Regions from separate parts of the Arthrobacter gengyunqii genome, predicted to be linked through region 2. Evidence: predicted binding sites of a transcription regulator. Region 2 holds the regulator's gene; the other holds the start of a gene.
The links. Region 2 encodes HrcA, which represses chaperone genes, less so after heat shock. Its sites were predicted from a motif close to TTNGCACTCGNNNNNNNCGAGTGCNAA; they were not measured.

Region 1: groL (chaperonin GroEL) is a predicted target of HrcA. The motif match lies at 1,447-1,473, and genes of this name have one in related genera.

What each region holds. Positions count from the first base shown of each region.
Region 1 is NZ_CP095461.1:502,936-515,376, reverse strand. It holds gene groL (chaperonin GroEL) at 1-1,288, opposite strand, end outside; gene MUG94_RS02455 (cold-shock protein) at 1,573-1,776, opposite strand; gene MUG94_RS02450 (LytR C-terminal domain-containing protein) at 2,026-2,658, opposite strand; gene MUG94_RS02445 (DUF3263 domain-containing protein) at 2,697-2,999, opposite strand; gene MUG94_RS02440 (uracil-DNA glycosylase) at 3,121-3,981, shown strand; gene MUG94_RS02435 (siderophore-interacting protein) at 3,989-4,831, shown strand; gene MUG94_RS02430 (threonine/serine exporter family protein) at 4,901-6,820, opposite strand; gene MUG94_RS02425 (lipid II:glycine glycyltransferase FemX) at 6,866-7,939, opposite strand; gene MUG94_RS02420 (LLM class flavin-dependent oxidoreductase) at 8,159-9,220, shown strand; gene MUG94_RS02415 (MFS transporter) at 9,217-10,785, opposite strand; gene MUG94_RS02410 (CHAD domain-containing protein) at 10,840-11,739, opposite strand; gene MUG94_RS02405 (aldo/keto reductase) at 12,206-12,441, shown strand, end outside.
Region 2 is NZ_CP095461.1:2,122,818-2,132,307, forward strand. It holds gene ybeY (rRNA maturation RNase YbeY) at 1-235, opposite strand, end outside; gene MUG94_RS09655 (PhoH family protein) at 232-1,278, opposite strand; gene MUG94_RS09660 (GerMN domain-containing protein) at 1,602-2,543, shown strand; gene MUG94_RS09665 (16S rRNA (uracil(1498)-N(3))-methyltransferase) at 2,569-3,333, opposite strand; gene dnaJ (molecular chaperone DnaJ) at 3,335-4,474, opposite strand; gene hrcA (heat-inducible transcriptional repressor HrcA) at 4,610-5,623, opposite strand; gene MUG94_RS09680 (DUF3097 domain-containing protein) at 5,840-6,682, shown strand; gene MUG94_RS09685 (DUF4870 domain-containing protein) at 6,861-7,280, shown strand; gene hemW (radical SAM family heme chaperone HemW) at 7,294-8,526, opposite strand; gene lepA (translation elongation factor 4) at 8,523-9,490, opposite strand, start outside.

The DNA.
Region 1 (12,441 bases), 1.6 Mb from region 2:
GGTTCAGGTTTGCGAAAGCCTTCAGGCCGGCCTGGATGAGCGCCACGCCGCCACCGGCGACGATGCCTTCTTCAACGGCAGCCTTTGCGTTGCGGACAGCGTCCTCAATGCGGTGCTTGCGCTCCTTGAGCTCAACTTCAGTTGCAGCGCCGGCCTTGATGACTGCAACGCCGCCGGCCAGCTTGGCCAGGCGTTCCTGCAGCTTCTCGCGGTCGTAATCGGAATCGGAGTTCTCGATTTCGGCGCGGATCTGGTTGACGCGGCCCGCGATTTCCTCGGGGTCACCGGCGCCTTCCACGATGGTGGTCTCATCCTTGGTGACTACAACCTTGCGGGCCTTGCCCAGCAGGTCCAGCGTGGCGTTTTCCAGCTTCAGGCCGACTTCCTCGGCGATGACCTGGCCACCGGTGAGGATGGCAATGTCAGCCAGCTGGGCCTTGCGGCGGTCGCCGAAGCCCGGAGCCTTGACGGCAACGGACTTGAAGGTGCCGCGGATCTTGTTGACCACCAGGGTTGCGAGGGCTTCGCCTTCGACGTCTTCGGCGATGATCAGCAGCGGCTTGCCGGACTGCATGACCTTCTCGAGAACGGCAACGAGGTCCTTCACGTTGGAGATCTTGGAGTTCACGATCAGGATGTACGGATCTTCCAGAACCGTTTCCTGGCGCTCGGCGTCGGTGACGAAGTAGCCGGAGATGTAACCCTTGTCGAAGCGCATGCCTTCAGTGAGCTCAAGCTCCAGGCCGAAGGTGTTGGACTCTTCGACGGTGATGACGCCTTCCTTGCCCACCTTGTCCAGCGCTTCGGCGATCAAGTCGCCAATCTGCTGGTCACCGGCGGAGATGGAAGCCGTGGCAGCAATCTGCTCCTTGGTTTCGATCTCCTTGGCGGAGGACAGCAGCTCGGCCGTTACGGCTTCGACAGCCTTCTCGATGCCGCGCTTCAGGCTCAGCGGATCGGCGCCGGCAGCAACGTTGCGCAGGCCTTCCTTGACCAGTGCCTGGGCCAGAACGGTTGCCGTGGTGGTACCGTCGCCGGCAACATCGTCAGTCTTCTTGGCAACTTCCTTGACCAGCTCTGCGCCGATCTTTTCGTACGGATCGTCGAGCTCGATCTCCTTGGCGATGGAAACACCGTCATTGGTGATCGTGGGGGCGCCCCACTTCTTTTCGAGGACAACGTTGCGGCCACGCGGGCCGAGGGTAACCTTCACGGCGTCGGCGAGGATGTTCAATCCGCGCTCAAGGCCGCGGCGTGCCTCTTCGTCAAATGCAATGATCTTGGCCATAACGGCTTTCGTCCTTCCGGAACAGTCATGCTGGGTGCTTAGATGTTGCATTCCAGACTGCGGTGCCCGCGACGGACGGACCAACAGGCGCGATCTCTTTTACGCGCCCGCAGGCCCTCACCTCAGTGGCTTGCTGTTTCACTCAACGCCGACTGCTTTTAGCAGTCATCCGGCAAGAGTGCTAAGTCAATAATTAGCACTCCCACACACTGAGTGCAAGCGATCACGCCTCTTCGATGCCGGCGTCACAGCCATCCTCAACCCGTCCCGGAGCTTCCGTGACCCTAGACGGCGCGGACATCCTCCGCCTGCGGGCCCTTTTGGCCTTCGCCAATGTCGAACTCCACACGCTGGCCCTCTTCCAGGGTGCGGTACCCGGACGCCTGAATCGCGGACCAGTGCACAAAAACATCCGTCTGAACTTCGTCCACGGTAATGAATCCGTAGCCCTTTTCCCCGTTAAACCATTTGACGATCCCCTGCGCCATGATCTCTCTCCCACCTTGTTGCGAGCGTAGGTCCCGCCACGGTGCTCATGGCGGAACATGCCGGCTCGGACCGGGGTCCGGGGGGTGGAGCCTTATTTCTGCCCCGTTTCCGGATTCGGCACGGCCTGGCTGGCACTCACTGTAGCCACCGTGCTGCCTCTGCCCCGGTGCCGGGCGGGATTGTTATGGAGTATTTACGCAAAGGCAAAGTGACGCCCCCCCGTTTTCGTTGAGGGGAAGCCGGGGGCCTTATTGGAATCCCGGGCCGGGCACCACGGTGACGAGGCTAAAGTCCGGAGACTGAACGATGGTGGGGATCCCCAGCAGCTGCGACAGCTCCTGCGCATTGGGCAGCTGATCTTCGCTGCTGTAGAAAATGATCGATCCCTGCAGCGGCTGCCCGCCCCAGTTCGCCACCTGTGCCGTTGTCCATCCATCCGCCCCTATCCGGGCCGACACGCTGGCTCCGAGGCCGCTGATTCCGCTGGCGTTCAACACCACCACGGGCTGGCTCCGGTCCGCTGTGGCCTCCGGCGTGGGTTCAACGCTGGGTTCTACGCTGGGCTCGGCGGTGGCAGAGGGGGTCGGTTCCGTACTCTGCTCAGGCTCCGAGGCCTGAGATTCAGCCGGCTCCTGGGATTCTTGCGGCTCCTGGGTGGCGGAGGAATTCGCGACGGGCGCTGTGTCGCCGTCGCCGGCTCCGATCCCCAGCCGGGGAAGGACGAAGTAGGCCGCCACTCCGAGCACCAGCGCAAGCACGCCAACCGTGATGATCAGGCCCAGCCCGCCGGAGCGTGAGGGGATCAGCCGTTCCCTGTGAACGCCCTGACGCGACGATGTCTCGGGAACCTTGTCGAACTCATCCCGGGGGTATTTGCTCATGGTGAGGTATCAGTCCTTGGTCTCAGGTGGCGCCGGGTCTAGACGTCAGAGCCTGAACGACGGGCGGTGCGCGCGCGCTGACGGGTTGTTCGTAGTCTACGCAGTCTCTTCACCAGCATCGGATCGTGAGCCAAGGCATCCTCGGTATCGATCAGCGCGTTGAGAACCTGGTAGTAGCGGGTGGCGGACATGCCGAACAGTTCGCGGATGGCTTGTTCCTTGGCGCCGGCGTATTTCCACCAGGCCCGTTCCAGGGCCAGCATCTGCTGTTCCTGTTCCCCCAGCGGACTGTCGGGGTCAACCGCGCCGTTCAGCGAGAAGGCTTCGGTTGTTTCGGCCACGGAACGCTCCCAATAGTTGACGGTTTCACCCCCATGTTAGTTGGTGAATAACAACTCTGTCATTTGAGTCCCCCGCCGGCCCGGAATAGCCCGTTCTCCGCATCCGACCTACGCTGGATGAGTGAGTTCCAGCGAGCCGACGCTCTTTTCCCTGCCGCCTGATGCACCGCAGGCCGGTTCCCGTGTGTCCGGTGCTCAACCGGCCGGCGTTGATCTGCCCGGTGACCGCCCCTTCCCGTTCGCCGCCCCCGCTGCATTGACGGACGTCATGGCACCGGATTGGGCGTCAGCCCTGGCCCCTGCCACCAAGGAACTGCAGCGCATTGCCGCAGGCCTCCAGGAGGAGCGGGCCGCCGGCCACACCGTCCTGCCGGCCCCGGATGACGTCCTCAGGGCATTCTCCCGCCCGCTTTCGGAGGTCAAAGTCCTGCTGATTGGCCAGGACCCCTACCCGACTCCCGGCCACGCGGTGGGGTTGTCCTTTTCCGTGGACCCGGCAGTTCGCCCGCTGCCCCGAAGTCTGAACAACATCTTCAAGGAACTCCACTCGGACCTCGGAATTGCTCCGTGCGCACACGGTGACCTCAGCGGCTGGTCGGACCAGGGCGTGCTGCTGCTGAACCGGGTGCTGACCGTCCGCGCAGGAAGCGCGGGGTCGCACCGCAAACGCGGATGGGAACAGATTACCGAGCTGGCGGTACGCGCCGTCGTCGCCCGTCGGCTGGAGAACGGCAGCCGGGCACCGCTGGTGGCCGTGCTGTGGGGCAACGACGCACGGTCCATCGTTGCACTGTTGGAAGATGTTCCCCGAATCGAATCAGCCCATCCCAGTCCGCTTTCGGCATCGCGCGGATTCTTCGGATCGCGCCCGTTCAGCCGGGTCAACGAACTGCTGCAGCAGCAGGGCGCCCAGCCGGTTGACTGGCGGTTGGCGCGATACGGTAAGGAAAACCGCCTTGATCTAGGAGAACCACATGCCTGACCCCTCCGTGCCCGCCGCGAAGCCGGCGCAGGATGCTCCCCGACGGGCCCGCCCGCTGCTGACCCTGGAGGTTCTGCGGAAGGAACAGCTCACGCCGCACATGGTGCGGATTATTGCCGGCGGCCCGAATTTCTCCCGTTTTGCGGACAACGGTTTTGCCGACGCGTACTGCAAGATCTGGTTCGGCCCCGATGGCAAGCCCTTGGACGGAACCGAGGAACTTGTTGCACTGCGGGAGCAGTTCCCGCGCGAGCAGTGGCCGGTCTCGCGCACCTACACCGTCCGCAGCGTCGATGCCGCCGCCGGGGAGATCGCCATCGACTTTGTGGTCCACGGCGACGAGGGCCTGGCCGGTCCGTGGGCGGCCCGCGCCGTTGCCGGTGAACCCCTCGCCTTCACCGGCCCCGGCGGAGCGTTCAATCCCGATCCCGACGCCGGCTGGTACCTGTTTGCCGCCGATGAATCCGCGCTGCCTGCCACGGCTGCCGTGCTGGAATCGCTGCCGGCGTCCGCCGTCGGGCAGGTTTTCCTGGAAGTGGGCGGACCCGAGGACCGCCAGCCCCTGAAAATGCCGGCGGGGTTCACCGTGACCTGGCTGTACCGCGGTGACCTCCCGGCAGGAAACACCGGCCTGCTGGCCGCCGCCGTAGCTGACGCACCCTGGACGGGCAACGATGTCCAGGTCTTCGCGCACGGCGAGCGGGAAGCCATGAAGGCCCTGAGGGATGTCTTTTTCGGCACCCGGGGCCTGGAGCGCCGGCAGGTTTCGCTGTCCGGGTACTGGGCGGCAGGCCGGACCGAGGACGCATTCCAGGCAGAAAAAAGGACCCCGGTCGGCAAGATCCTCTAGATCCTGCGTTCCGGGGCCCTCAGGCTGTTTCTGTTGGCCTCAGTGGCGTCCTGCCTGCCTCAGCCGTGCCTAGCGGCGGCGGTTCCGGCGGTCGTTGCCGGAAAGGTTCCGGGTCAGCGGCCTGGCCAGGTTGTCTCCGAACACCACTCCGCCGGCGATCGCCAGAATCACCGTCAGCGCGTTGAAGATGCCCACCGCGCCAAGGGTGATGTCATCCGAACCGATGCTGAGCCCGTACATTGCCCGGAAGATGGAGAGCCCCGGGAACAGGAAGAGCACGGCGGGCACTGCCACAATCAGCTGCGGAGCGCCCAGCCGCAGGGCAATCATCCGTGCCACCATGCCGATGAAGATGGCGGCAACGGCCGGCGTCAGCCGGGGACCGACGCCCACCAGTTCCGAGAGCTGGAACACGAGGAAACCGGCCAGCCCGGTCAGGACTGTGGGCAGCACCAGATTCATGGGCGACTGCTCCACGACGCAGATGGTTCCCAGCGCCACGGCCAGCAACAGCAGGGTCACGGCAAACGGATACTGGGATCCCGTCACCTGCGTCACGTCCAGGCGCGGCACGCCCAGGAGTGCTCCGACCACCAGCGCGACGGCGATGCCCGCCACCAGCGCTCCGAAGGTCAGGAACGCTGACAGGAAACGTCCGGAAGCCGTGACCGGGAACCCGTTGATCGCATCCTGCACCGCAGAGACGAGTCGTCCGGTGGGCAGCAGCAGCAGGATGCCTCCGGCAACCACAATCCCCGGGGAGATGGGCACGTCCACGGACCAGAAAAGCATCGCAAGGCCCGTGACCACGAACCCGCTGGCTGCCGTGGTGAAGAAGTCCGGAACACGCCAGCGACCAAGCACCCGCTGCAGCAGGCTGACCAGGAAGGTGCTGATGAAGGCCACAGCGGATGCCAGCGGTCCGCCGCCGATGAACCCCACGATCGCGGCTGCGAAGGCACCGGTCGAGAAGGTCACCGCCCAGCGCGGAAACGGCTTGGGCTTGTGCATGATTTCATTCAGCCGGTTGGATGCCTCGGCGCGGGAAACGCCGCCGTCGATAATGTCCGTCACCAGCTGGTGGACCAGTCCCAGGCCGGCATAGTTGTTGGTCCAGGAACGCACCACCCGCATTACGGTGATGGGCGTCTGGTCCTTGGGCGAATAGTTCAGCAGCACCGACTGGTTGGTGATGTCCACCTCGATACTGTCCAGTCCAAACGCAGCAGTCACCGCGATGATGGCGGTTTCCACCTCAAGGGCGCCCGCACCGTAACGGAACATCGTTTCGGCCAGGCCCAGGGCCAGGTCAAGCGTCTTGCGGGCCGATGCATCCGGACCGCCCGTGCGCACCAGGGGGTTGGCATAGGGCGACCCGGCCAGGCGCTCCACAATGGACATCGCCTGGGTGGGCGGCGTTTCGCCCTGAACGAGCCGGCGCAGCATTCGTTTGGCGGCGGCCGACGAGCGGTCCTGCCGCTGGGCGTTGGCGCTGCCGGGCTGAAGGTGGTGGCTGCCGGGCACCGTTTTGCGGGCCCTCGGTTTACGCTGCGGCTGCCCTGCCGGCGCGATCGGCCCGGAGCCCTGACCGCCCGACGTTCCCTTGACCGGGGACTGCATGACGGAGGTGGTGGGAGGCGGCGGCTTGGGTTTGGTGCTGCGCAGGCCCATGCCGGCCGGTCCCGTGGGCAGACCTTCGGCACCCTTCGGTGCCTTGGGAGTCTTCGGCGCCCTGCCGGGCATGGCAAGCCGCGGCGGCTTGCCGGCCGGCGTTTTTCCTCCCGGCGTTTTTCCTCCCGCCGCGGGCCCGGTCTGCCCCGGTTGCCCGGGTTCTTCCTGCGCCGGCTTGTTCTGCCTTTCAGGCTGGTTGTTCCGTTCCGGTTTGGCTGGTCCGGCCTGCCGGATGACCGGGATCAACCCCACCTTGGGATCGGGATTCTGCGCAGGCTCTCGGCGGTCTGCATCGGACGTGTTCTCCAAAGGACTCACCCTCTCGCCTCTGTTGGCCTGAATCCGTTCAGGCGCGCTTGCTGTTTAGTAGAACGGCTGCTGGTGCCGGCGCCAGTAAATCTGCCGCGCCACGCGTTCGCCGATGGTGTTCCAGATCTTGTACCGCACGGGATCAAGCACCAGGTCATAGCAACCCACGAAATCCGTGACGGTCTTGGAGAAACTGGTCTTGAACAGGCCAAGGCCGTGATGGGGATGTTCCTTGTTTTTCAGCTGATCGCTGGGAGGCGTTCCGCAGAAGTCGTACTGTTCAATGCCGAAGTCTTCCTTCAGCTCATTAATCGCGGTCCACTGCACCAGGTGGGAGTCGCCGTACTGGTTCCGGCGGGGTTTGGAGCCGCCGTCCTTGTAGGTGCCCTTCTTGCCATAGGCGATGACGAAAGCCCCCACAGTGGGTTCGCCCTCTTCGAAAGCGAAGTAGAACCGGCCCTGGCCGGCCGCCACGAAGTTGGACCAGAAGCGGTGGTAATACTCATATGAACGCATCCGCGCCGAGGATCGATCCTCGATATGGCTCATCAGCCTGTACATGACACGCATGTTCTCTTCGGTGGGCTCCACCCGCCGCACGTCGGCCCCCTCGCGGATGGCCCGGCGGACCGCGTTGCGGCCGCGCGAGGAGAGGTTCTTCAGCAGCTGCTCGGTGTCGGGTGTGGTGTCCAGCAGCGCCGTGGAGTCATTGGGCTGCAGATTGAACGTCTTGACCAGCCCGGCGCCCTCGAACTGCGCCCGCACCTCTGGGCTGTCCACGATGTCCGGCTCCACCTTGACGGCGAACACGTTCCGCTTGGATTCCTTGATGAACAGGCGCAGCGCGTCGAGGACTTCGGCAACGTGGGACGGATCCGCCACGTCCGGGCCCTTGATGAGGTACCAGAGGCTGCCCAGTCCCGGCACCTTCTTCTCAATGGCCAGGTTGTACGTCGTATAGCCGCGGCCCGTGAACACCAGATGGATGGGATTCCAGCCGTGGTGTGACTTGACCTCCGCGTAGGAAGCGGACTGCAGCACATTCCCGCCGCACGGGTTGGACTGTACGTGGCTGTCCCACTTTTCCATCTCGTCGGCGGTGGCCAGGCGTGCACTAAAGTCTCGCAAAATACCTCAACTAATCGCTTGATCGCTTGATCGCTTGCACCATTGCGGCTGATCCGGAGCGGCCCCGGGAAAACCTCCGGGGAACCGTCCACAAGTCTATCCGCTGGTGTCGTGGCTGGAGGAAATCCGCCGGTCTGAAGCGCCGGCCTGCACCACTGGCCCATACGGTTAGACTAGATGCAAATACATGGACTTTTGAGGGAATGGCGGGAGCTTCACATGGGACGGCAGCTGGAACTCGGACTGGACACTTTTGGCGACGTCACCTCTGAGCCGGACGGTGAACGGCTCCCGCAGCATCAGGTGCTGCGCAATGTCGTGGCGGAGGCCGTGCTGGCAGACTCGGTGGGCATCGACTTTATCGGCATTGGTGAGCACCACCGCGAAGACTTTGCCGTGTCGGCGCCGGATGTGGTCCTGGCGGCCATCGCGGGTCAAACCCGCCGCATTCGGTTGGGTTCGGCCGTCACGGTCCTGAGCTCCGACGATCCCATCCGTGTCTTCCAGCGCTTTTCCACCCTCGATGCAGTGTCCAACGGCCGTGCCGAAGTGATCCTGGGCCGCGGCTCGTTCACGGAGTCCTTTCCGCTCTTCGGGCTGGACCTGGCACAGTACGACGACCTCTTCGAGGAAAAGCTCGAGCTCTTCACCCAGCTGCGCGGCGAGAATCCGGTGACCTGGAGCGGCGGCACCCGGGCGCCCCTGCAAAACCAGCGCGTCTATCCGCCCACCGCCTCGGGGGAACTTCCGGCGTGGATCGCCGTCGGCGGCACCCCTCAGTCCGTGGTGCGGGCCGCCCACTACGGACTGCCCCTGATGCTGGCCATTATTGGCGGTGAACCGGCGCGCTTTGCCCCGTTCGTGGATCTGTACAAGCGTGCCCTGGCCCAGTTCGGCCGTCCGATGCTTCCGGTGGGAGCCCACTCCCCCGGTTACGTTGCTGCCAGTGACGAGCAGGCGCTGGAGGAAGCCTGGCCGCATTTCGAACGCATGCAAAACAGGATCGGCCGCGAGCGCGGCTGGAGCCCCACCACCCACAGCGACTATCTGGCCTCCGCCGGCCCCGACGGCGCACTGTTCATCGGTTCCCCCGAAACGGTCGCCACCAAGATTGTCCGGGTGGCAAAGGAACTGGACCTGAGCCGTTTCGACTTGAAGTACAGCCTGGGCACCCTTCCGCACGAAAACCTGATGAACTGCATCCGGCTGTACGGCACGGAAGTTGCTCCGCTGGTCCGCGAGCAGCTCGCGGCCACGCCTTCGCAGACGGGGAACAACTAGGCCGACGCCGGGAGGAACCAGCGCGTGCGGGGTGCCCCTTCGGCCAACCCCGCCGCCTCGTCCATGATCTTCCGGTCTTCCCCCGTGAGGCGTTCCTGTTCCTGCCGCAGGTATTCCCGCCAGGTGGCTACGTCGTAAATTTCCCGGAACTGTCGGGCATCCGTCACGGAATGCACCAGTTCCCAGTCCCGGGCTCCGGTCCGCATCCGGGCCAGGCGGACCTCGTGCATCACCCGCACAAACTCTGCAGCTTTGTCCGGCGCCAGCTCATAGGCGGTGAGGATGGTGACGGGTCCGTCATTGGGCGCGGGTTCCTGTGCGGCTTCGATACCCAGGTCCGCTTCTGCGACGCTCCGGTCCAGCCTTCCCGTGCGCGGCAGCAGCGGCAGCACGGCAACGCTCAGTCCTGCTGCCACCAACAGGCTTCCTGCCGCCACCAGCACCGGGGCGTAGCCGAACGCGGTGGCGAAAGAGCCCCAAACGGCGGCGCCAATGGCCTGAGACCCGGTGGTCACCATCAGATAGACCGACAGTCCGCGCGCCCGCACCCATTCGGGCAGCGTGAGCTGCATGGCGCTGTTGAGGATCGAGAAGGTGGCGATCCAGGAAATCCCCGCAAGGACCAGCAGGATGGCCAGCAGGACTGCCGGCAGGAAACCGGCGCCGATGATTGCCGCACCAAACACAACGGCGGACAGACCCAGCATCAGGTTGTCGTGGACCCGGTCCTTCACTCTGGGAAGCATAATCACGCCCATGACGGCGCCGATGCCGATCGCTCCCAGCAGCGCTCCGTAACCGGTTGACCCGAGCCGGAGGTGCCCGTTCGCGGCCACCGGCAGCAACGCGTACAGAGCACTCGCGGGTGCCATAAAGAGAGCGGTCCGGAGCAGGATGCGGCGGATACGCGGCGCTGCCCGAATGTAGCGCATGCCGGCGGCGAGCGCCTCCCCCATCCGTTCGGGATCATCGGGTTCCGGGGGCGCCCGCCACACATATACAGCCACTGCGGTACCCAGGAATGAGACCGCATTGAGGCCGAAGACAAAGGCCGGACCGAACAGGGAGATGAGCACGCCGCCCAGCGCCGGACCCACCGCCCGTGCACCGTTGACTGCCATACTGCTCAGTGCTGATGCCGCCCGGATTTCCTCCCGTGGCACCAGATCGGGATTGATGGCCTGCCACGCCGGCTGGCTCAGGGCCACCCCGCAGCCAATGAGGAAGGTGTACAGCAGGAGGGCGTCAGCATCCAGCATTCCCAAGGCAGCCACCAGGGTCAGCAGGCTGGCGGCACCGGCGGCAAAGAGATTTGCCCCGAGGATCAGGCGGCGCCGGTTGAAGGCATCGGCAAGGAAACCGGCGATCAGGCCAAGCAGCAGGGACGGCGCCAGATTGGCCGTCTGCACCAGGGACACCAGCGCAGGATTGGAGCTGTTTTCCACCAGGTACCACTGAGCTCCCACCGTCTGTATCCACGTGCCGATGCTGGAGCCGATATTCGCCAGCCAGAGGATGAGGAACGCCCGGCGCCGCAGGGGCGCCCACGGTGATTCCGAAGCCATCAGAGCGCCTCCATCCGGACGGTAAAGGGTGCAGGTGCGGGTGCCGGCAGCGGGTCAGACCACGCGGGGAAATCCCGCCCACGCTTTGCGGAACCGTTTCCGCGCCCGCTCTCCGCGTTCCTCCTCCAGCGCGTGCAGCCGCCCGTAGGTAAAACCGTTCTGCCCGCCTCCGGCATGTTCGGCACCCCACCGGCGCAGGTACTCGCGGCTGACCACGCTGTCCTGATGTTCGCCCAAAATCTTCTGCAGATGTTCGGCACCGGCGATCAGTTCGGAGGACCCCTTGGTTCTCACCGGCTGAGCAACCTCAGCGGCATAGCGCAGGCGTTTGGCGTCCTTGCGCGCCTCGTGCAGGAACTCGGACTGCTGTTCCTCACTGCCTGCCCTGCGGGCTTCCCGAACCGCCTGATGAAGGCGCTTGCGGTCCCGTTTCAGCATGCGTCCGGCACTCGGGGCGGCAGGCCTGTCCGCTTTCGGGGTGAATCCTGGGGCGGTCACCACGGTTTCCAACTGCTCCAGCAGCCGGAGGTACCGGTCGCCGTCGAGCGCCCGCATGGCGACGGTGCGCGCTGACTTGTACTCGCCGAGCAGTTCTTTATCGATGCGCTGCTGCACCGGCCCCATCACCAGTTCAGCGGGTTGGTCCGCCACCAATGCGTCCAGCCGTGACCGCATCACCTGCGCATCCCGTGCTTCTCCCAGGATTCCCGCCAGCCATTTCAATTCGTCCCGCACTTCACGCGCCGGCTCCGGGGCCACAAAGCTGCGGTAGCTGCCCAAGGCCGATCGCATCCGTCTGGTGCAGACCCGCATCTTGTGGACGGCATCCGCCTCGTTGGCCCGCATCCTCGGATCCTCGGCCAGCATGGCGAGGAACTGCCCGTGCAGGTATGCCTGCAAAAGCAGCCCGACAGGGCCGCCGGGCTTCGGCGATGCGGGCTGTTTCGCAGCCATTCGCACGGCCATCTGCGCGACAGACTGCGCGGGCTTGGTTCCCCGCGCAGCTTCCTTCGGAACGGATTTTGCTGCGGCGGGCTTTGCAGTTTTGGACCGCGGCTGTCCCGGCTTCGTGCGCCCGGACTTCGCCTGTGCAGGCTTTCCCTGTGCAGGTTTTCCCCGAGCAGGCTTTCCCCGTGCAGACGCGGATACTGACGCTTCGGAAGTGGTTTTGGGCTTATTCGTGCTGCCGGAGCGCGGAGCGTGCTCCTGGATCTCCGGCTCCTGAGCGGTGGGCATGGCTCAGTATAGGTCTGGAAAAGCCGTCCGTGGCAGGGTGTTGGGGTCTTACGGCAGCCGGGAGGCTGAGTCCCCTGTTATTTGGTCTCGAGCCACCGGTAGCATCGCCGATACGAGCGGCGCAGGACCGCTGTGCAGAGCATCTTCAAGGCATGAGGGCATCTTCAAGGCATGAGGGTCAGGCATGGAATACGTAAAACTAGGCAACTCAGGAGCCACAGTCTCTGCCGTGGGGCTGGGATGCATGACGTTCGGCAACCCGCATCAAGGAATGCACGGCTGGACCCTGCGCGAACCTGAATCCTCTGCCATCCTGCGCCGGGCAGTGGAATTGGGAATCAATTTCTTCGATACCGCCAACGTTTACTCCACCGGGGACAGCGAATGCATGCTGGGCGCCACCGTGCTGAAGCATGCCCG
Region 2 (9,490 bases):
GGCGCCCGGGAACTCCGGGCCGCAGCTCGTCCATGGGGAAGGACAGCACATCGGTGGCGCCGGGAATGTCCATCCATTCGATGTGCAGTTTCTCCATGGCTTCCTCGTCCACCAGGATGATGGACAGATCCGCTTCCGGATGCACGTAGAGGTTTTCCAGGAGGTAGCGTCCCAGCCGGGACAGCTCCTCTTCGTCGACCGCAATGGTGGATTCGTTGTTCACTTCAATGCTCATTTGGCGGAGCTCCGTCCTGCACCGGTGCGGGGGTTGCCTGCCGGCGGGGCACTGCGCCGGGACTCGTCCCATTCGCTGTACGCCGTCACGATGCTGCTCACGAGGGAATGCCGCACCACATCGGAGGCATGCAGTTCGGAGAAGGCCACGTCATCGATGTCGCCAAGAATGTCGTGGACGATGCGCAGGCCGGAGGCCGTGCCGCCCGGCAGGTCCACCTGTGTCACGTCACCGGTCACCACCATCTTGGAGCCGAAGCCCAGGCGGGTCAGGAACATTTTCATCTGCTCGGGAGTGGTGTTCTGCGCCTCGTCCAAAATGATGAACGCGTCGTTGAGCGTGCGCCCGCGCATGTAGGCCAGCGGAGCTACCTCGATGGTCCCGGCTGCCATGAGACGGGGAATGGAATCCGGGTCCATCATGTCGTGCAGGGCGTCGTAGAGGGGCCGCAGGTACGGGTCGATTTTGTCGCTGAGCGTCCCGGGCAGGAAGCCGAGCCGCTCTCCGGCCTCGACGGCAGGGCGGGTCAGGATGATCCTGTTGACTTCCTTCTGCTGCAGCGCCTGCACGGCTTTTGCCATGGCGAGGTACGTCTTGCCGGTTCCCGCTGGGCCAATCCCAAAAACAATGGTGTTCTGGTCGATGGCGTCGACGTAGTTCTTCTGGTTCAGCGTCTTGGGGCGGATGGTGCGGCCGCGGGTGGAGAGGATGTTCTGGGTCAGGACTTCAGCCGGGCGCTGGGCACTCTGGTCCCGCAGCATGGTGATCAACTGTTCCAGCAGCTGCGGAGTGACCTTGGTCTGGCTCCGGGCCAGGATCCGGACTTCGTCGACAAGGCGGAGGGTCAGTTCAACTACCGCAGCCGGTCCCGAAATGGAAAGCTCATTGCCGCGCACATGAAGGTTGGCCTGCGGATATGCGGACTCGATAATCTTGAGCGCCTCGTCGTTGGCACCCAGCGACTGGACCATGTGTTCCGTGGAATCAAAGATGATGGTCTGGTGATCCAGCCCGATGGTGCCGGTTCCTGAGGATTCAGTCATATATTCGGCCTTCCCAGGCCTTTCATCGCCCCTTTGCAGAGTGAGTTCCGTGTCTGCACCCACAGAGCCGGCGGCCGAGCGAGTTAAGACAGACACTTCAATATTACTTGATGCCGCCGCGGCCGTCTCGCTCCGTTGGCGGCGGTTTCCGCCCGCTCACCTGCGGGATCCGGTGCATCCGAGGGCCGCTGCGGGCGCCCCGCCGGGTCCGGCGGCTGGTCTCAATCGGGTCTCAGTCCGGTAGCAGGACGGTTAAGACTGCAAATCCGGTGTTTCCCGTGTGCCAAGCTGGGAAGCGAGCTTTCAGCGAAAGGAGGACAGAAATGGGCGAAGCCCCGCAACACCGGCACCTGCCTCACCGCCGGAACATCCTGGGCCTGCTTGCTGTTTCTGCACTTCTTCTCAGCGGCTGCGGCGTAGTGGCCGCCACCCCCACCACCTCCATGCCCACGCCGTTCGACGAGGCTGCAGGGTCATTGTCCGCCTCCCTGAGCGTCACCGCCCCCGCTGAAGGAAAGCCTGCGCCTGGACGCCTCCCGGTCTACTGGCTCGGAATCAACGGTTCCAATGTGCACCTTTACCGGGAATTCCAGCCGTCCGAAACGAGCGGCGACCCCATTGTTGAAGCGGTCACGGCGATGACCGCGGGCAAGCCGTCGGATCCGGACTACTTCAATCCCTGGAGCAAGGCCGGCAGCGTCACCGCCTCGATATCCGGCAAGAACGTCATCACCGTTGATATTTCCTCGGATGCCTTCAAGACCTCACTTGATGCCGGCATGGCACACCGCGCCGTTCAGCAGCTGGTTTATACGGCCACTGCGGCGGCGTCAAACGCCGGACTCATCACAGTGGGGCACGCACCCTCCGTGGTGCTGCTGGTGGACGGCAAGGCCGGCTATCAGGCCTTCGGGCAGGAACGCCTGGAAGGACAGCTGGAGCGCGACGCTTCCCTGGTGGCCCCCATCTGGATCATTGACCCGCAGGAAGGCGGCGGAACCCAATCGGTCCTCACCGTTTCCGGATCTGCGGTGTCGGAGGGCGGGCAGCTGTCCTGGCGGGTGGAACCGATTGTCGACGGCCGGCCCGCCGAGGATGCCGTCCAGACCGGCTACGCCGAACTGGAAGCACCCACCGGCGGAACGTCCCTCTACAGTTTCGCTGTTGACCTGGCCCCCGGCGAATACAGCGTGAGCGTATTTCACGGAACTGACCGGGCGGATGAAGACTCCAAACGCGTGACCGTGTACTCCGACGCGCACTAGTCGGATAACCGTCCGGCCCGCAGTCCTACCAGCGGCCGAGTGCGGAATTCAGGACCGCAAGGGCAGCCGGCCCCGCCGTGGAAGAACGCATGATGTGCCGGCCCAACCGGACCGCCACCGCCCCTGAAGAGCGCAGCTGCTCGACCTCAGCGCCGCTGATTCCTCCCTCGGGCCCCACCACGACGGCGATGCTCAACGGTCTGCCGCCGCAGCGGCGGCGCGCTTCAGCCAGCGCCGGCACCAGTGCGCCGTCGGCCTCTTCATGCAGCACCAGCACCAGGTCAACGTCCTTCAGCCGGCTCACCAAAGCTTTGGAATCCAGCATTTCTTCGGCCACCGGGACCTGCGACCGGCGGGACTGCTTTGCCGCAGCCGTGAGGATGCCCTGCCATTTGGCCTGGCCCTTTGCCGCCTTGTCGGCGCGCCAGCGGACGATGCTGCGCTCGGACTGCCAGGGAATGACGCGGTCCGCGCCGAGCTCAGTGGCAGCTTCGATGGCCTGCTCGTCCCGGCCGCCCTTGGCGAGGGCCTGAACCAGCATCAGGGTGTCAGCCGCTTCATTTTCCTCGGCGACAGACTCCACTGAGAGCTCCAGCCGTGCGGGGTCCGCAGCAATAACCGAGCCCGTGAGCCGGCGTCCGGCCCCGTCCACGATATCCACGGATTCCCCCGGGGCCAGGCGCTTTACGGCGACGGCGTGGTGAGCCTCGGCTCCTTCAAGCACAAAAATGGAACCAACCCCGGCGGCCCGGACAGCGTCCGGGTCGCCGAAGAAAATCGGGTTGGTCATGTCAGTGGTTGCCCAGGCGGTCCCGCAGCCGGGCGAAGACGCCGGTGCCGCTGCCTGCCAGGCGGCCTTCGGCGTATTCCTCGCCGCGCAGCTGCGCCAGTTTGCGCAGCAGTTCTTCCTGCTCTGCATCCAGCTTCTGCGGGGTCTCCACGTGCAGGTGAACCAGCAGGTCTCCCCTGCCGTAGCCGCGCAGATGCGTCACGCCCAGGCCCTTGAGGGTGGTGATCTCACCGGACTGGGTGCCGGCCTTGACCGCAATTTCGCGGTCGCCGTCGAACGTCTCGAAATTGATCGTGGAGCCCAGCGCCGCGGCCGTCATGGGCACCGTCAGCGTGGCGTGGAGGTCATCGCCCTCACGGACGAACGTGGGATCGGCATTAACCCGGATTTCCACGTACAGGTCACCCTGCGGTCCGCCGGCCGTGCCGGCTTCGCCCTGTCCGCCCAGCTGGATGCGGGTTCCGGTGGCTACACCGGCGGGGATCTTGATGTTCAGGGTGCGGCGGCTGCGGACGCGGCCTTCGCCGGCGCATTCGTGGCAGGGGTCCGGAATGACAGTGCCGTAGCCCTGGCAGGATCCGCACGGAGCGGTGGTCATGACCTGGCCGAGAATCGAGCGCACCGCACGCTGCACCTGGCCGGAGCCGTGGCAGATGTCGCAGGTCCGCGGCGAGGTTCCGGGCTGGCAGCAGCTTCCGTCGCAGGTGGGGCAGGTGACCGCAGTGTCGACGTCGATCTTCTTGTTGGTGCCGAAGACGGCGTCCTTCAAGTCGATGCGCACATTGATCAGGGCGTCCTGGCCGCGGCGCGTCCGTGATGCCGGACCCCGCCCGCCGCCTCCGCCGCCACCGAAGAAGGTGTCGAAGATGTCCTGGAAGCCGAAGTTCTGGCCGCCGAACCCGGCGCCGCCGCCGAAGCCGTTGTCATTGCCGTTCTCATTGCCGGTGGTGTCATAAATGCGGCGCTTCTGCGGATCCGCCAGGACCTCGTAGGCATGGGTGACGGCCTTGAATTCTTCCTGTGCTCCGGGAGCGGAGTTAACGTCCGGATGAAGCTTGCGGGCAAGCTTCCGGTACGCCTTCTTGATTTCTTCGCCCGTGGCGTCGCGTCCGACACCCAAGACCTGGTAGTGATCGCTCACTCGTGCACATCGCTTCCTGTAATTCGCAGTATCCGCGTTGTCCGCGGCACCCTCCGTCCGAGGGCGTCCGCCGGCCGCGACCGCCCGCTGGCGGCTGGAGCCGGTGTACTGCTGGTGTATTCATCTAACGGTTGTCTAGTTGTTCAGTATCCGGGACAGATAACGGGCCACGGCACGCACTGTGGCCATGGTGTTGGGGTAATCCATGCGGGTTGGTCCAAGGACGCCCACCTTTGCCGAAGAATCGGGCCCGTAGCCGGTGGCCACGACTGATGCCTCTGAAAGGGATCCGTGCGGGTTTTCCCGCCCGATCCGCACCGAGACGCCCCTGGCATCCTGCTCCATCTCCGACAACAACCGAAGCATGACCACTTGTTCCTCGAGTGCTTCCAGGATGGGACCGATCGTCAGGGGAAAGTCTACTGTGGAGCGGGCCAGGTTGGCGGTGCCGGCCATGACCATGCGGTCTTCACGGTTGATTCCGGCCAGCTGCTCCAGGCTGTGGGCCAGCGCGCCGGCATTCCGCCGCTTCCGGGCCGGCACCAGAGCCAGGCAGTCGGCCAGCTGTCCGGTGATGCGGGTCAGCGGCGTACCGCTGAGCGTGGACAGGAAATGCTGCCGCAGCTCCAGCAGCTCCGGTTCGCTCACCTGGTCGGGAACGGTGATGACCCGCTGCTCCACCCGGCCGGTGGTGGAAATCAGCACCACCAGCACCTGGGAGGGTGCGAGCAGAACAAATTCGATGTGGCGGACCTTGGCGTTGCCCAGGTGCGGATACTGCACCACCGCCACCTGGTTGGTCAGCTGGGAAAGCAGGCGGACCGTCCGCTCCATGACGTCGTCGAGATCCTCGGCCCCCTCGAGCAGGGTCTGAATGGCCCGGCGTTCGGCGGCGGACAGCGGCTTGACGTCCGATATCCGGTCCACGAACAGGCGGTAGCCCTTGTCAGTGGGAATGCGGCCGGCAGAAGTGTGCGGCGCAACAATCAGGCCCTCTTCTTCCAGGGCTGCCATGTCGTTGCGGATGGTGGCGCTGGAGACTCCCAGCTGGTGGCGCTCTACCAGTGCCTTGGAGCCAACGGGCTCACGCGAATGCACGTAATCCTCAACAATGGCCCGGAGCACCTCGAGTCTGCGTGGTTCACTCATGGTTTTCCCTCCCTTGCTGACGTCCTGCGCGGCGGTGATGTCCTGACTGCGGTGCCGGACAGGCATGTGGATTGGCGCCGGGCTGGTTAGCACTCACCATACCCAAGTGCTAAGTCTAATACGGATCAACGGCGTTGCTAGCATTGAGGAGCCCGTGCCCGCCCACCGGTGAACCGCGCGTGCACCAGCCAAGCAACCAGAGTGAGGACTACACCCGTGTCGAACTTTTCGTGGGGACCGCAGGACATCAGCGCCCCGGCCCGGCGGGTGCTGCCGAAGGTCGGCGCCGAAGCAGGCCTGGTGCTTGAAGACGTGCAGAGCGGCTGGGTTGGCGCCGTGGTGCGGGTGGAGAAGTCCGGCGGGCTGCATTTGATGGTGCTGGAGGACCGGCGCGGCAAGACGAAGTCCTTCGAGCTCGGGTTTGGCTTCCTGCTGGACGGGGAGCCCGTGGAGGTGGTTCCGGCGGTCAAGGCAGCTGCCCCAGTGTCCCGGCGGACGGCGTCGGGCTCGGTCCGGGTGGACAACGTCCGGGCACGCACCGCCAGGGCAAGCCGCATCTGGGTTGAAGGAAAGCACGACGCCGAACTGGTGGAGAAGGTGTGGGGGGATGACCTGCGTGTGGAGGGCATCGTCGTCGAGCCGCTGCACGGTGTGGACGACCTGTACTCCGCGGTGCGGGAATTCAGCCCGGGACCCGGCCGCCGGCTGGGAATCCTGGTGGACCATCTGGTGGCCGGGTCCAAGGAGTCCCGAATAGCGGCCGAAGCCATGGCCGTCCCCGGAGCCCGGGGGAACGTGCTGATTGTGGGCCACCCGTACGTGGATGTGTGGCAGGCCATCAAGCCGCAGACCATCGGGCTGACTGCCTGGCCCGTGGTGCCCCGCCACGAAGACTGGAAGACCGGCATCCTGAAGGGCCTCGGGTGGCCGCACCGGGACCACACCGACGTTGCCATGGGTTGGAAGAAACTGCTGGGCAGCGTCAATTCCTACGCTGATTTGGAGCCGTCGCTGCTGGGGCGGGTGGAGGAAGTGATCGACTTCCTGACCGTCCCTTAGGGGCTGCACCGCCGTGCCGTTGCGGGCTGCGGGCGCTCAACCCAGTACCCTAGATGAGATATGCAGCAGTCGGACGGTCCCAATCCGCACCGGCTCACCGGGTACCGGAAGTCACAAGCAAGTGACCTTAAGGCAAGACCACGGCGTCCAGAGGCAAAAGGAAACAGCAGTGTCGAACATCCGTCAGAATGACCAGCCCCGCCCCGATGACCGGGGTCCGGGCCAGCGTCCCCCCTATCAGGGTGCACCGGCCAACGCGCTGCCCCTGACCGCTTCCGAGGACCGGCAGTGGGCAACCATGGCGCACTTTGGCGGCATCCTGGGATTCATCCCGTCGATGATCATCTACCTGGTATTCCGCGACCGCGGCCCGTTCACGGCGCAGGAATCCAAGGAAGCGCTGAACTTCACACTGCCTCCCACCATCATCGCCATGGTGGCCTGGCTGCTGTCCTTCATACCGGTGATCGGCTGGGTCTTCGCCATCCTGAACGCCATGCTGTGGGTTGTCATCGCCGTCTCTTCGGTAGTGGCCGGCATTGAGTGCAACCGCGGACGGCCCTACCGGTACCCGCTGAACCTGCGCCGCATCCAGTAACGCCGGGCTGGAATCAGTCCGGGAGCAGGCGGCGGACGACGGCGTCCGCCAGCAGGCGTCCCTTGGTCGTAAGCAGCACGCGGCCGGTCAGGGCGGCCCTGGCATCCACCAGGCCGTCCGCCATCAAACCGGCCACGGCGAGCCGGCCTGATTCCTTCAGCCGGGACAGCTCCAGGCCTTCGGCCAGCCGGGTGCGCAGCATGATGTCCTCCACATACCGGGTTTCGGCATCAAGGGTTTCGCGCCCGACGGCGGGCGACTCCCCCGCCCCGATCCGCTGGGCGTAGGCGGTGGGGTGCTTGGCGTTCCACCAGCGCACGCCGCCCGCATGGGAGTGGGCGCCGGGGCCGATTCCCCACCAGTCGTCGCTGCGCCAGTAGGCAAGGTTGTGCCGGCACTGGTCCGCGGGTGTCCGGGCCCAGTTGCTGACCTCGTACCAGGACAGGCCGGCCGCGGCCATCATCTCGTCGGCCACGAGGTATTTGTCCGCGTGGTCGTCGTCGTCGATCGGCGGAACTTCGCCGCGGCGCATCCGGGCCGCGAGCTTGGTGCCGTCCTCGATGATCAGGGCGTAAGCGGAAATGTGGTCCGGTTCGTAGCTCAGGGCTTCACGGACCGATACCTTCCAGTCCTCCAGCGACTCCCCCGGCGTGCCGTAGATGAGATCCACGCTCACGTTCAGGCCGGCGTCGCGCGCCCACTTCACGGCCTCGGGAACCCGCGACGGCGTGTGGGTGCGGTCCAGCACTGCCAGGACGTGCGGCACGGCGGACTGCATGCCGAAGGAGACCCGGGTGAACCCGGCATCAGCCAGCAGCTGCAGTGACTGCGGAGTGACCGAATCCGGGTTGGCTTCGGTGGTGACCTCGGCGCCCGGTTCCAGGCCCCAGGCGTCAATGGCCGTCTTTAGGATGGACGCGAGGTCCTCCGCGGGCAGCAGGGTGGGTGTGCCGCCGCCGAAGAACACGGTTCCCATCTTCCGGTCGGGCAGCCCTGAGGCTTTCAGCGCCCGGGCGGCGAAGCGTACTTCCTGTTCCGCCGTGCCGCCGTAGGCCGCCTGCGATGCCCCGCCGCCCAATTCCGTGGCGGTGTAGGTGTTGAAATCGCAGTAGCCGCAGCGGACGGAGCAGAACGGAATGTGGACGTACAGACCAAACTTCCGCTCCGCCGCTCCCTCCGCCGCCTGCGCGGGCAGCAGACCATCGGCGGGTGCCGGATCCCCGAGGGGCAGTGCGCTGGGTGTCACTTCTTGGCTTTGTCCTTGGACTCGTCGGAGGAAAGTGCTGCCACGAAGGCTTCCTGGGGAACTTCCACGCGCCCCACCATCTTCATGCGCTTCTTGCCTTCCTTCTGCTTTTCCAGCAGCTTGCGCTTACGGCTGATGTCGCCGCCGTAGCACTTGGCGAGCACGTCCTTGCGGATGGCACGGATGGATTCGCGGGCAATGATGCGGGAGCCGATGGCTGCCTGGATGGGGACTTCGAACTGCTGGCGCGGAATGAGTTCGCGCAGCTTGCCGGTCATCATCACGCCGTAGGAGTAGGCCTTGTCCTTGTGCGTAATGGAGCTGAAGGCGTCCACCTGTTCGCCCTGGAGCAGGATGTCCACCTTGACCAGGTCGGCGACCTGTTCGCCGTCGGCCTTCCAGTCCAGCGAGGCGTAGCCGCGGGTCTTGGACTTGAGGATGTCGAAGAAGTCGAAAACGATCTCGGCCAGCGGCAGGCGGTACCGGATTTCCACCCGGTCCTCGGAGAGATAGTCCATGCCGCCCAGGACGCCGCGGCGGGCCTGGCACAGCTCCATGATGGCACCGACAAATTCGTTCGGCGCCAGGATCGTGGCCGAGACCATCGGCTCGCGGACCTCTTTGATCTTGCCTTCGGGGTACTCGCTGGGGTTGGTCACCGTGACCACCTTCTTGTCCTCGAGCGTCACCTCGTACTCCACGTTGGGCGCGGTGGAGATCAGGTCCAGGTTGTACTCGCGCTCGAGCCGTTCACGGGTGATTTCCAAGTGCAGCAGGCCCAGGAAACCCACGCGGAAACCGAAGCCCAGCGCCGCCGACGTCTCGGGTTCGTAGACGAGCGCGGCATCGTTGAGCATCAGCTTCTCCAGCGCGTCGCGCAGCACCGGGTAATCGGCGCCGTCGATGGGGTACAGGCCGGAGAACACCATGGGCTTCGGGTCGGCGTAACCGGGCAGCGATTCAG